DNA from 2 places in the Micromonospora sp. SL1-18 genome. Region 2 is predicted to be linked to the other one. Evidence: riboswitches for the same ligand, from Rfam matches in the RefSeq annotation. Region 2 holds a riboswitch; the other holds the start of a gene.
What was found. Region 2 has a riboswitch for ZMP and ZTP ahead of ACNAW0_RS09755 (glycine hydroxymethyltransferase). Riboswitches for the same ligand answer to the same signal wherever they lie in the genome.
Positions count from the first base shown of each region.

Region 1 (7,063 bases), on a different contig from region 2:
CAGCAGCTCGGCCAGGACGGCCCGGTCGTGTTCGGCGCGGACGGGCATCCGCTGATGATCACATGCCGGCGTTCAGCAGCCGTAAGCGCGTCCCGCCGCGGCGGGCAGGTTGTCGTGGCCCCACCGGGCGAGCGCGCCCAGGGCCGGCACCAGGGCGCCGCCCCGGTCGGCTCTCGGCTGACCGGGCCCGGCCACACCCCGGCCCGGTCAGCCGGCCACCCACTGGTCGTAACCCAACTTGCCCACCAACGCCACCACCACGACCAGCAGCACCACCCGCACGAAACCAGCGCCGCGCCGCAACGCCATCCGCGCACCCAACGCCGCCCCCGCGACGTTGCACACCGCCATCGCCGCCCCCAGCAGCCACCACACGTGCCCCGTCGCCGCGAACACCACCAACGCCCCCAGGTTCGTACCCGCGTTGACCACCTTCGCCATCGCCGAGGCGTGCACGAAATCCGCCCCCACCAGCGCGGTGAACGCCAACACCAGGAATGTCCCCGTACCCGGCCCGATCAACCCGTCGTACAGGGCAATACCCAACCCGGCCACCGCCACCGCCACCACCACCCGTGCCGACGTACGCCGATGCGGCAACGCCAGCACCCCCAACCGCGGCCGCGTCAACACGAACACCGCCACCGACACCAGCACCACCAGCACCACCGGCCGGTAGGCCCCCGCCGGCACCGCCCCCGCCAACGCCGCACCCAGCCCCGCGGTCAGCACCGCCAGCCCCGCCGACGGCCCCGCCACCGCCCAGTCCAGCTTGGTACGCCGCGCATACGTCACCGCCGCCGTCGACGTACCGAAGATCGCGGCCAACTTGTTCGTGCCCAACGCCGTGGCCACCGGCACCCCCGGCGCCGCCACCAGCAGCGCCGGCAACAGCAACAGACCCCCACCGCCCACCACCGCGTCCACCCAGCCCGCCATCGCGGCCGCGGTCAACAACGTCGTCAGCGACAGAAGATCCACAGGCGGCCATTCTGCCCACCGCCACCACGCCGACGAGCCCCGCTGTGGCCAGCCTCACCCCAGCTCAACGCCCCCGGCGACGCCGCAACCACAAACCCGCCGACGCCACCGCCACGAACACCAGCATCGAACAGACCACCGCCTTCAGCATCCGGCAAGCCTGCCACGCGGACGTAGGGTGAGTTCGTGCGCCTGGTCACCTTCAACCTGCTGCACGGCCGGTCCCTCACCGACGGACTCGTCGACCCCGACCGGCTCACCGCCGCCGTCACCGCACTCGACGCCGACATCCTCGCCCTGCAGGAGGTCGACCGCGACCAGTCCCGCAGCGGCAACCTGGACCTCACCGCCATCGCCGCCCGCGCCCTCCACGCCCCCGAACACCGCTTCGCCGCCGCCGTCGTCGGCACCCCCGGCGAACAGCTGCGCCCACTCACCCACGACGACGACGGCCACGGCGAACCCTGCTACGGCATCGGCCTGGTCAGCCGGCACCCCGTCCGCTCCTGGCAGGTCACCCGGCTACGCCCCGCCCCGGTACGCTCCCCGGTCTACGTCCCCGGCCCCGGCGGGGGACTGGTGCTGCTGCACGACGAACCCCGCGTCGTCCTCGCCGCCGTCCTCGACACCCCGTACGGGCCACTCACCGTCGCCGCCACCCACCTGTCCTTCGTCCCCGGCTGGAACATGCTGCAACTGCGCCGCGTCGTACGCGCCCTGCGCGCCTTGCCCGCACCGCGGATCCTCCTCGGCGACCTCAACCTGCCCGCCGGGCCCGCCGCCCTGCTGTCCCGCTGGCGGCCCCTCGGCCGGCGCCCCACCTACCCCGCCGGCCAGCCCCGCGTCCAACTCGACCACATCCTCGCCGACCGGCACGGCCGCGACCGGCTACCACCCGTCACCAGCGTCGACACGCCGCTGTCCACCATCTCCGACCACCGGCCCCTCGTCGTCGACCTCAGCACTCCCAGCTGACCCTCAACCACCACACCTGCCAGCAACGGCCATCACCACCGGGCGACGGCCCGGAAAACCCCCCGGCCACCGGCCGCCCCATGATGCGATGGTGCAACGAGGGGAGGGGCCAGCCCATGTCGCTGACCGGCCTACCGCTGCTGCTCCTGGTCGCCGCCGCCGCCGTCGCCGCCGCCGCGGCCACCGCCCGCACCTGGCGACACCACCGCCGCTGGACACACCTCACCCGGGCCGCCGCCGTGCTGCTCACCGAAACCCTCGCCCTGGTCGCCGCCGGCCTCGCCGTCAACCGGACCGCGCAGTTCTACCCCACCTGGGCCGACCTGCTGCCCGCCGACACCATCCACCGCGACACCGGCCCCGCCCGGCCCGGCCACCTCGACCACGTCATCACCAGCCGGGCCGGCCGCACCGCCGGCGGCCCCGTCAGCTTCACCTGGCACCCACCCCGCTGGACCAGCTGGCCCGTCACCGCCGCCCCCACCGTCGTCGTCCCCGCCGACTACCCACAGCACCCCACCTGGCGCTACCCGGTGATCATCCTCGCCGCCCCGGCCAACCCCGCCCACGAAACCAGCGCCGCGCACACCGCCGAGGACCGCGCCGGACCCGCCGTCATCGTCCTCACCCACCTGCGCCCCGCCGCCACCCCCGACATCCTCACCGAGACCCTGCCCACCAGCCTCACCCGAGACCTACGCGTCACCACCCACAACTGGGCGCTCGTCGCCGGCGACCAGCTCACCCCGCTCGCCCGGGCCGCCGTCCACGCCGCACCCACCCGCTATCCCACCCTCGCCCTGATCGGCGACAACCCGAACCAGCCCGCCACCCCCGCACCCACCGACCTGCCCGCCACCGAAACCGTCGCCGTCGCCGGCATACCCACCCGACCCGGCGACCCGGCCACCCACCTCGACACGCCCCCCGCAGAGCAGCTCACCGCCGCCCTGACCTGGGCCTGCCAGCAGACACCCCCACCGCTCAGCGCACCCACCCAACTGATCCCACCACCGTCCCGCCGCCCCCACCATCACCACCACAATCCACCGACCGGAGGCTGACCAATGGCACCCGACAGCCTCACCGCCGCCCTCACCGCCACCATCGCCGCCGTCCTCGCCGCCGTACTGCTCTCCGCCACCTGGGACCGCGCCACCGGCCCACGCCGCGCCGCCCTGCGCGCCACCACCGCCGCCTGCTGCCTCACCACCGCCCTGACCGCCACCGGCCTCTGGATCAACCGCCAGGTCGACACCTTCCCCACCTGGTCCGCCCTCGCCGGCCACCACATCACCAGCACCGACCCGGCCCCCACCACCGACCACACCAGCGGACAACTCGTCACCTTCACCGTCACCGGCACCGCCAGCGGCCTCACCCTGCCCGTCCACGCCTACCTGCCCGACGCCTACCGGGAACAACCCACCGCACGTTTCCCCGTCATCGAAGCGCTGCACGGCTACCCCGGCTCGCCCTCCTCCTGGCTCAACCGCCTCGCCGCCACCCGCCACCTCGACCAGGAAATCGCCGCCGGCCGGATGGCACCCACCGTCGTGCTGTTCCCCCCACAGACCCCCAACCCCCTGCTCGACACCGAATGCACCGACCTCGCCAACGGCCCCCGAACCGAAACCTTCCTCACCGTCGACGTGCCCACCGCCGCCCAAGCCCACCTACGGGTACGCACCGACCGCGCCAGCTGGGGACTGATCGGCTACTCCGCCGGCGGCTACTGCGCCACCAACCTCGCCCTGCGCCACCCCGACCGATACGCCACCGCCGCCAGCCTCTCCGGCTACGCCAACCCCGGCATCACCATCGGCGACGGCACCGAACACACACTCAACGACGACACCTGGCGACTGCGCCACCTACCCCAACCCGCCATCGCCCTCTACCTGTCCAGCGGCCGCGCCGACCACAAAGCCCAACACGACGCCGAAACCCTCGCCCACCTCGCCCACCCCCCGCTCACCGTCACCACCAACTACGCCGACGGCGGCGGCCACAGCATGACCGTCTGGGAAGCCGCCGAAAGCCCCGCCTTCGACTGGCTGTCCACCTGGCTCGGCCGCCCCGTCCACTGACGACCCCGCTCAACCCACCCCCGACGCCCGCTGCGCCGCCCGCACCGCATTACGGAACAACATCGCCACCGTCGTCGGACCCACCCCGCCGACCCGCGGCGTGATCGCCCCCGCCACCTCCGCACACGACTCGTCCACATCCGGCAACAGCCGCCGCCCCTCATACCGCACCCCGCCACCGACCACCACCGCACCCGGCCGCACATGCTCCGGCCGCACGATCCCCGGCACCCCCACCGCCGCCACCAGAATCTCCGCCCGCCGCGTGTACCGCGGCCAATCCGCCACCCCGGTGTGCACCACCGTCACCGCCGCATTCGCCGTCGGCCGCTTCTGCGCCAACAACATCGCCAACGGCCGACCCAACGTGGCACCCCGACCCAGGATCACCACCTCCCGGCCCGCCACCGGCACCCCGTGGAACGCCAGCAACGCCTCGATCCCCGCCGGCGTACACGGCAACGGACCCGGCTGCCCCAACGCCAACCGGCCCATGTTCACCGGATGCAGCCCATCCACGTCCTTGTCCGGATCGAGAACCTGCAACGCCCGGTCGTAGTCCAGATGCCCCGGAATCGGATACTGCACCAGCACCGCGTGCACATCCCGGTCAGCGTTGAAGTCCGCCAACACCGCGTGCAGATCCGCCTGCGACGCCGACGCCGGCAGATGCACATGCGCAGAGACAAACCCCAACTCCGCCGCCTGCCGCTGCTTGATCCGGATGTACCCCGCGCTCGCGTCGTCGTCACCCACCAGCACCGTCGCCAACGCCGGCGTCACCCCCGCCGCGCGCAACACCGCCACATCCGCGGCGACCCCCGCCAGCACCCGCTCCGCCACCGGCCCACCCGGCAACAGCCGAGCCGACGTACCCGAAAAAGACATGCCACACCTCGCCCACGGAGGCCCAGGCGGTCGACCCCCGCGACGAGCTCCCCGATGGTTGATGCCATCCCCGTGCCGCCAGTCGCGTCGACGCTCAGCCTGCCACAGCCCGCCCCGCGACCGCATCCGCCACCACCCGCCACCGCGGCAACGACCCCAGCAGCTCCTCCGCCCGGCGCCGCCGGTCCACCACCGACCCCACCCCCAGATCCGCCACCGCCGCCTCGAACGCCGGCCGCAACGCCCGCTCCCGCCCCGGGGCGTCCGCCGCCAGGATCGCGTGGCAACGCGCGAACGTCGCCACGATCCAGAACATCGCCTCCCGGTGCGCACCCACCCCGATCAGCTCCGCGCTCCCGTCCACCACCACCGGCCGTCCCGCCGGCGTGACGTCCGCACTGAACGAAAACGGGGTACGCGCCACCCGCGCCGCCTCGTCGAACGTCACCGCCAACCCGGCCAGATGCTCCCGCACCCGCCCCGGACCCACCCCGCCACCGTCCAACGACGCCAGCAGTTCCGGATACCGGTCACCGAACCCGTACCCGGTCAGCACCTCCCGCGCCCGCACGTACCGCCGCCGCACCGTCGGATCCCGCAACGCCGCCACCACCGGCAACAACGCCAGCACCGACGTCGGGAACAACCACGCCGTCACCTGCTCGTGCAGCGGCGCCCCCTCGCCCAGCGCCCGAAGCCCCGCCTCGATCCGCCGGCACACCCCCGCACACCGCCGCCGCACCCACACCGGATCCGCGAACCCCGCCGCCACCCGCTGCCGCAACGCGGCCAGCCGCCCCGTCGGATCCATGATCACCGTGTCCGTACGCAACAACGGCGCGAAAACCCACGACCCCAGCACATCCTCCGCCGACCCCAGATCCGCCCAGGTCAGCGCCGTAACCTCCAACAGCACCCCGCGATGGCGGAACTTGCCCAGCTTCCCGGCCGGCCCGTCCCGCACCAACAACACATCCACGTCCGACCACACCGGCAACACCGCGTCACCCGACACCCCCACCGTGGAACCGCTGAAGAACGCCCCCCGGATCCCCGGATCCCGCCGCACCTGCTCACGTACCCAGTCGACCGCCACCGCCCGCGCCTGACCCACCCGCATCCCACGATGCTGCCACCGGCGCCAGCCGTGCACCGTCCCCCGAACGCGGCCCCACCACGATGTCCGAGCGGGATCCAGGCCGACCCGCCGCCAACCGCGCCGCGCTCACCCCGGAACGAGATGCACCTGCTGGGCCAGGAAAATCACACTGACCGCGGCGACCACCACGGCGATCACCCACCCCGCCACCCGCAGAGCCACATGGGCCCGGTCCGGGCCGACCAGTTCCGGATTCCCCGCCGCCAACACCAGCAGGACCAACCCCAGCGGAGTCGCGATACCACCGATCAAACTCGCCACGAACAGCAGCTGGATCGGACCGATACCCGTCATGGCCAGCGCAACACCCGCCAGCGCCTCCGCCACGATCACCGCGTAGTAACGGGGCGCCTGGCGAGGCGTACAACTCAACCCGCGTCGCCAACCGAAAGCACTGGCAATCACATACCCACCGCTGGCCGCGATCACCGGCACGGCGATGATCGCCGAGGCGAGCAACCCACCTGCGAACATCTCGCCCGCCAACGGCCCCGCCAACGGCCCAAGCGCCTGCGCGGCCTGCTCGGCCGTCTCGACGTGCTGATGGTGCTTGCCCAGAGTCGCGCCACTGGCCACCAGGATGGACCAAAAGATCACCGCGGCCAGACCCGCCCCCACCAACGCGTCGAACTGCCGAAACCGCAGATCCTGCCGGGAACACCGCTCCTCGACCTGCTCCACCGACTGCCACACATACATGTAGCTCGTCAGCGTGGTACCCAGGATCGCCAACATCCCCGCCACGTGCTCCTGGTTGAATGGCACCGTCGGCACCAGGCTGCCCCGCGCCACCGCCCCCCAGTCCGGCCGCGCCAGAACCACCGCCGCCCCGTACGCGAGCAGACCCAGCATCACCACCTTCAGCACCCGCTCGACCTCGTCATACTTGCCGAGCATCAGCAGAGCGAGCACCCCCGCCGCGAAGGCGGGAACCAGCCAACGCGAATCCATCCCGACCAGCAGACCGATC
Region 1 covers NZ_JBLROA010000048.1:34,180-41,242, forward strand. Annotated here, with positions in the region: gene ACNAW0_RS21495 (GNAT family N-acetyltransferase) at 1-48, opposite strand, end outside; gene ACNAW0_RS21500 (sulfite exporter TauE/SafE family protein) at 208-981, opposite strand; gene ACNAW0_RS21505 (endonuclease/exonuclease/phosphatase family protein) at 1,168-1,956, shown strand; gene ACNAW0_RS21510 (hypothetical protein) at 2,073-3,020, shown strand; gene ACNAW0_RS21515 (alpha/beta hydrolase) at 3,024-4,046, shown strand; gene ACNAW0_RS21520 (bifunctional 5,10-methylenetetrahydrofolate dehydrogenase/5,10-methenyltetrahydrofolate cyclohydrolase) at 4,056-4,934, opposite strand; ZMP/ZTP riboswitch at 4,948-5,030, opposite strand; gene ACNAW0_RS21525 (hypothetical protein) at 5,029-6,054, opposite strand; gene ACNAW0_RS21530 (NRAMP family divalent metal transporter) at 6,160-7,063, opposite strand, start outside.
Region 1: linked by a shared signal. The riboswitch ahead of ACNAW0_RS21520 (bifunctional 5,10-methylenetetrahydrofolate dehydrogenase/5,10-methenyltetrahydrofolate cyclohydrolase) and the one ahead of ACNAW0_RS09755 (glycine hydroxymethyltransferase) in region 2 are both predicted to bind ZMP and ZTP.

Region 2 (7,063 bases):
ACCGTACTTACCGCCCAGTACCCGAAGGTGGACGCCTCGTCGACCGGCGGGCCGATGATCGGTGGGGCATCGCTCTGGATCAGCGGCGTGGGTCACAGCGCCCAGGAGAAGCGTGCCGCCTGGGAGTTCGCGAAGTTCGCTGCCAGCCCGGTCGAGCAAGCCAAGTGGCACACCGGCACCGGGTACGTGCCGATCAACGCCAAGGCGCTGGACGAGCAGATCGACAAGGACTGGATGGCGAAGTTCCCCCAGTTCCGCACTGCTGTCGACCAGTTGCACGCGCTGCCGCCGTCGGTCGCGTCGGCCGGCTGCCTGCTCGGAGTGATGCCCCAGGCCCGCAAGGCGTCCGAGGACGGCCTGGAGGCCGTGATCGTCGGTAGCAAGCCGGCCGAGCAGGCCATGAAGGATGCCGCCGCGAGCGTGCAGCCTGCCATCGACAGCTACAACAAATCGGTCGGCTGACACCGCCACGCCGGGCCTGTCGGCGATCCGCGGGCCGGCCCTCAGAGGGCCGGCCCGCGGGCGACAACATCATGATCAACCCGAGCGGGGGTGTGGGTCGGGAGGGGGCGGAAGGCGGTCAGCCGAGGTCGACGCCGGGGTAGAGCGGGAAGCCGGCCAGCAGCTCGGTGGCCTGCTTGCTCACCTTGTCGGCGAGGGTCGGGTCGAGCGCGTACTTCGCCTTCGACGGGGTGCCGTCCGGGTTCGAACCGGGGCTGGTCTGGGTGAGTACGGTGTGGATCAGCTCGGCGGTGACGTCCATCTCCGCGGTGCCGAGACCCCGGGTGGTCAGCGCCGGGGTGCCGATCCGGATTCCGGAGGTGTACCAGGCGCCGTTCGGGTCCTGCGGCACGGCGTTGCGGTTGGTGACGATGCCCGAGTCGAGCAGCGCCTGCTCGGCCTGCCGGCCGGTGAGGCCGTACCCGGAGACGTCGATCAGGACGAGGTGGTTGTCGGTGCCGCCGGTGACCAGCTTCGCACCGCGGCGCAGCAGCCCTTCGGCGAGCGCCTGGGCATTGGTGACGATCCGCTGGGCGTAGTCGGCGAAGTCGGGGCGGCGGGCTTCGGCCAGGGCGACCGCCTTGGCGGCCATCACGTGCGGCAGCGGGCCGCCGAGCACCATCGGGCAGCCCCGGTCGACCTGGTCGGCCAGCTCCGGGCCGCAGAGCACCATGCCGCCGCGCGGGCCGCGCAGCGACTTGTGCGTGGTGGTGGTGACGATGTGCGCGTGCGGCACCGGGTCGAAGTCGCCGGTGAAGACCTTGCCCGCGACCAGGCCGGCGAAGTGCGCCATGTCGACCATGAAGGTCGCGCCGACCTCGTCGGCGATCTCCCGCATGATCCGGAAGTTGACCTTCCGGGGGTACGCCGAGTAGCCGGCGACCAGGATCAGCGGCTGGAACTCGCGGGCCGCCTCGGCGACCTTGTCGTAGTCGATCAGGCCGGTGGCCGGGTCGGTGCCGTAGCTGCGCTGGTCGAACATCTTGCCCGAGATGTTCGGGCGGAAGCCGTGGGTCAGGTGCCCGCCGGCGTCCAGCGACATGCCGAGCATCCGCTGGTTGCCCAGCTCCCGGCGCAGCGCGAACCAGTCCGCCTCGGTCAGCTCGTTGACCTGGCGTACCTGGGCCTTCTTCAGCGCGGGGGACTCCACCTGGTCGGCCAGGATCGCCCAGAACGCGACCAGGTTGGCGTCGATGCCGGAGTGCGGCTGCACGTACGCGTGGGCCGCGCCGAACAGCTCCCGGGCGTGCTCGGCGGCGAGCGCCTCGACCGTGTCGACGTTCTGGCAGCCGGCGTAGAAGCGGCGGCCGACGGTGCCCTCGGCGTACTTGTCGCTGAACCAGTTGCCCATCGCCAGCAGGGTGGCGGGGGAGGCGTAGTTCTCGCTGGCGATCAGCTTGAGCGACTCGCGCTGGTCGGCCAGCTCCGCCCCGATGGCGTCCGCCACCCGAGGCTCGACGGCGCGGATCACCTCCAGCGCGCTGCGGAAGGCGGTGGATTCGGCGTTCAGCGACATGCGACCTCCTGGTGACGTGCGGAAGGCCCAGGCGCTCGGCGTGCGTCCTCGTGACGGGACCGCTTCCCGATGGTGCTCCATCCCCACGCGCCAGTCACGGCCCGCGCCGATCCTACCGGGTACGCCGGGGCCCGCCCGGGGCGACCTCCGTCCGGTGAGCTGCCAATCCGGTCGTGAGCCGCGAAAACGGACGGGGCCCGGCGATTGCTCGCCGGGCCCCGTCACGGATGGTGCGGGTGTTACTTCACCACGTTGTACGCGTCGACGATGCCGGCGCCGTAGAACCCGTTGCGCGCACCGCCGGAGCAGGTTGCGTCGTAGGCGTGCGGGCCGTTCGGGTGCAGCGGCGCCAGGTTGAAGACGCCGGCCGGGCACGACTGTGCCACCGCCGTGCGCTCCAGGAACGATGCCAGCTGGCCCGGGGTCATCCCCGGGTGCGCCGACAACGCCAGCGCCGCGACGCCGGTGGCGTGCGGGCCGGACATCGAGGTGCCCTGCTTGTACCCGTACCCGTTGACCATCACGCCCTCGGCGTTCGGCAGTGCGATGGTCGACAGGATCTGGTCCGCGGTGGTCGGGCTCGCGCCCTGGGTGCGGACCCGGCTGTCGCCGCCCGGCGCCGCCACGTCGATGACGCCCTGGCCGTACGAGGAGTAGTAGCTCTTCGCACCGGTCGGGCCCAGCGCCGAGACGGTCACCACGCCCGGCACCTCGGCCGGCAGGTCGAGGCAGGCGTTGGTGAGGTTCTCCCGGTTCTCCTTCGGCGCACTACCGTCGTTCGGGCTTCCCGTGTCGGTGACCTTGTGCGCCAAGTCGTAGTTGGAGTTGCCGGCGGACGCGACGTTGAGCACGCCCTTGGACTGCGAGTAGCGGATGGCCCGCTGCACCGCCTGCCACACCGGGCGCTGGCGCGCGTCGTTGCGGCAGTTCATCTCCCACGGGTCGATGTAGTAGCTGTTGTTGGTCAGCTGCATCCCGTGGTCGGCAGCCCACATGAACCCGCAGACCGCAGCCTCCGGGTAGATGGAGCCGCCGTCGTTGACCACCTTGACGGCGGCGACCTTGACGCCCGGCGCGATGCCGGTCACGCCGACGCCGTTGATGGCGGCGGCGATGGTGCCGGCCACGTGGGTGCCGTGGTCGCTCTTGGTCGGGTTCCAGGCCGCCTCGGCGGTGTTGGTGACACCGCCCAGGCAGGACACGCTCTTGTCCTTGGCGATCTGGGTGGCCAGGTCGGGGTGGCTGCTGGAGATGCCGCTGTCCAGCACGCCGACGACGACGTTCGGGCTACCGGTGGTGATCGCGTGGGCCTGCGGGACGTGGATCATGTCCATGTCCCACTGCTGGCCGTACATGGGCTCCTTGGTCGGGTCGCCAGTGGCGTTGGCGATCTCTTCCGCGGAGACCTCGACGGTCTCGCCCTCGTCGAGGGCGGTGCCCAGGCCGGCGGTGGACGCGACCGATTCGACGCCCGCGCCCGCCACCGCGGTGACGAAGTTCGGGTTGGTCGAGCGGACGACGAGCACGCCGATCTGGTCGTAGCTGGCCACCACGGTGCCGTTGGCGGCCGCCACGCGCGCGGCGGCCTTGTCGGTCTTGCCGCCCTGCGGGGCGAGGACCAGGAACGTGGTTTCCGGTCCAGCCGCCGCGGCCGGCGCCAACCCGCCGGTGGCGGCGAGGCCGATGCCGAGCGTCACGACGGACGCGGCGGCGAGTGTCTTGCGACGCAGGTTCTTCACACAGACTCCCAGGGGCTGATCCAGCCGGCCCCACTGCCTGGCGGGAAGCAGGCCGGCGGAAAACGAGCGGGGTGCTCGCTTTCAGGGGATCAGCGTAGGGAGTCGGTGTGGTGTTACACACAGCCGAACGGATGAAACAGCAACGGTAAGACGGTGGCCGGGTGACGTGCCGGCTGGTCGGCGGTGGGCGTGAACCGGCCGCAGGCGGGTAAAGCGCTGGCGCCACCGAAGCGCGAGACACGGGGAGGTTTGTCGTGGCCACAACCATGACCAAGGAACAGATGAGCCCGGTGCGGGACAAGAACTACGACCTGATCCACACGTTGCAGATGTCGTTGGAGAGCATCTACCGGATGGATACGTACATCGCCGACGCGGACGCGCGGGGCGACAAGGAGCTCGCCAACTGGTTCCGCAAGATTCAGGAGAACAACCGCAAGGCGGGGGACCAGGGCAAGCAGATGCTCATGACGCGCATGCAGCAGGAAGGGCGCTGACCGTCCGGACCGCAGCCCGGCCGGCCGCTGCCCGTACGGGGGCAGCGGCCGGACGCGTCGATGGCGCACAATGTCTCGTCCGACAAGGCGGGATGGAGCCACCGATGACGGTCCTCAAGGGCCTGCGGGAAGCCCTGGTGCTGCTGGTGACCGCGCTGGTGGTGGTCGCGGCCGCGGCCGGCGTCTGGGTCGCGGTGTCCGGAGGTGAGTTCGTCACCCGGTTCGGCGTCGCCCTGGTGGTCGTCGGGGCGCTGCTCGGGGTCACCGGCGACCTGACCCTGAGCCGGATCGGCATGCTGGACGCCCGGTCCGCCTTCGGGCTCGCGCCCGAGCGGGAGACCGGCGGCGGTGGCCGGGTCCTCACCGGCGTCGGGATCTTCCTGTTCGTCGGGCTGCCGCTCGTCGTCGTGGGCATCATGCTGATCTCCTGATCCGCCCCGCTGCGCGGCGGGCGACCATGGCGGCCCGTCGCCCGCTACCGTGTGGGGCGTGGCGACCACGGCGGCCGAGTAGATTCGGGTGGGGCAGCGGGTGGTCCGCGTCTCCAGCCCCGACAAGCCATATTTCCCGGAGCGCGGGCTGACCAAGCTCGACGTGGTCCGCTACTTCCTCGCCGTCGGCGACGGCATCCTGCGGGCCCTGCGCGACCGGCCGACCATGCTGGAGCGGTGGCCGCGCGGCGTGTTCGAGGGCGCGAAGATCGCCACTCGGCAGGACAACCGCGGCGACGCGTTCTACCAGAAGCGGCTGCCGGCCGGGGCGCCCGACTGGGTGCGTACCGCGCACATCACCTTCCCGAGCGGCCGGACCGCCGACGAGGTGGCGCCGAGCGAGCTGGCCGTGGTGATCTGGGCGGCCAACCTGGGCACGCTGCGGTTCCACCCGTGGCCGGTGTCCGCCGGCGACGTGGAGCACCCCGACCAGCTCCGCATCGACCTGGACCCGATGCCGGGAGTGGACTTCGCCCAGGTGGTCCCGGTCGCGCACGAGGTGCGAGCCTTCCTGGACGAGCTGGGGCTGGTGGGCTACCCGAAGACCACCGGCGGCCGGGGGATCCACGTCTACCTGTCCATCGAGCCGCGGTGGAGCTTCGGCGAGTGCCGGCGCGCGGTGCTGGCACTGGGCCGGGAGATGGAGCGCCGGCTGCCCGATCTGGTGACGACCACCTGGTGGCGGGAGCAGCGGGACCGGCCGGTCTTCGTCGACTACAACCAGATGGCCCGGGATCACACCGTCACGTCGGCGTACTCGATCCGGCCCACTTCGCGCGCCCTGGTCTCCGCCCCGCTGGACTGGTCGGAGCTGGACGACGCACGGCCGGAGGACTTCGACGTGCTGAGCCTGCCGGCCCGGTTCGCCGAGCGTGGCGATCCGCACGCCGGCCTGGACGACCGCCGGTTCTCCCTGGAGCCGCTGCTGGAGCTGGCCGACCGGGAGGGCCTGGAGGCACCGCCGGAACGCTGAGTCTAGGGCCAGAGGCGGTGCGTCCCGTCGAACTCCTCGAAGACCAGCCAGGTACGCGTCGACAGCACCCCGGCGATGCTCTGCACCCGTTCCAGCACCACGTCCCGCAGCGTGGCGTTGTCCGGTGCCCGGACCAGGGCCAATACGTCGTGCTCGCCGCTGAGCAGCGCCACGTGCTCGACGTAGCGCACCCGCGCCAGTTCCTCGGACACCTCGCGCCAGGTGTTCTGCTCGATGGTCAGCGCGATGTACGCCGACGTGCCCAGCCCGGCCGGCTCCGGCGCGACCCGGGCCCGGAACCCGGTGATCACCCCGTCCCGGATCAGGCGCTCCACCCGGGCGTACGCGTTGGTGCGGGAAACGTGCACCCGTTCGGCCAGCGTACGGATGGAGAGCCGGCCGTCCTGGACCAGTTCGCGCAGGATCCGCCGGTCCACCTCGTCGAGCGGCCCGGCCGAACGTCCCATTCCGCCCGCCGCGCCCGGTGTCGGGTTGGTCTCCTGGCTCATGAACCGCTCCCAGTCATGCCATTCGTCCCGCGTTCAGCGGGCAACTTGAGTCAATCATCCGACGGCGTGAGCATAGGTCCACCACAAGTCCAGGAGGTCCTCGCCGTGATGACCACACCCCAGGCGGTCCGCAGGGCATCCCCCCGCACCCGCCGGAAGGCCACCACCCCGGCCGCCCCCGACCCGTCGGCCGGCCTGCTGCCGCGTACCGAGCCGGTGCGGCTGCTGAACCCGGACGGCACCGCGCTGCCCGCGTGCGACGACTACCCCGAGCCGCCGGTCGAGGCGCTGCGCGAGATGTACCGGCGGATGGTCGTCGGCCGCCGCTTCGACGTGCAGGCCACGGCGCTGACCAAGCAGGGCCGCCTCGCCGTCTACCCGTCCTCCCGGGGCCAGGAGGCGTGCCAGGTCGGCGGGGTCCTCGCGCTGCGCGACACCGACTGGGTCTTCCCCACCTACCGGGAGTCGATGGCGCTGACCGGCCGGGGCATCGACCCGGTCGAGGTGCTCACCCTGCTGCGCGGCGACTGGCACTGCGGGTACGACGCGGCCGCGATGCACACCGCGCCGCAGTGCACCCCGCTCGCCACTCAGTGCGTGCACGCCGCCGGCCTGGCCTACGGCGAGTCGTACCAGGGGCGGGACACTGTGGCGCTGGCCTTCATCGGCGACGGCGCCACCAGCGAGGGCGACTTCCACGAGGGGGTCAACTTCGCGGCCGTGTTCAAGGCCCCGGTCGTCTACTTCGTGCAGAACAACAAGTACGCGATCAGCGTGCCGCTGTCCCGGCAGACCGCCGCGCCGAGCCTGGCGTACAAGGGCGTCGGCTACGGCGTG
Region 2 covers NZ_JBLROA010000014.1:121,058-128,120, reverse strand. Annotated here, with positions in the region: gene ACNAW0_RS09760 (ABC transporter substrate-binding protein) at 1-462, shown strand, start outside; gene ACNAW0_RS09755 (glycine hydroxymethyltransferase) at 581-2,017, opposite strand; ZMP/ZTP riboswitch at 2,036-2,125, opposite strand; gene ACNAW0_RS09750 (S8 family peptidase) at 2,257-3,756, opposite strand; gene ACNAW0_RS09745 (hypothetical protein) at 4,011-4,253, shown strand; gene ACNAW0_RS09740 (hypothetical protein) at 4,358-4,684, shown strand; gene ACNAW0_RS09735 (DNA polymerase domain-containing protein) at 4,767-5,717, shown strand; gene ACNAW0_RS09730 (Lrp/AsnC family transcriptional regulator) at 5,720-6,226, opposite strand; gene pdhA (pyruvate dehydrogenase (acetyl-transferring) E1 component subunit alpha) at 6,299-7,063, shown strand, end outside.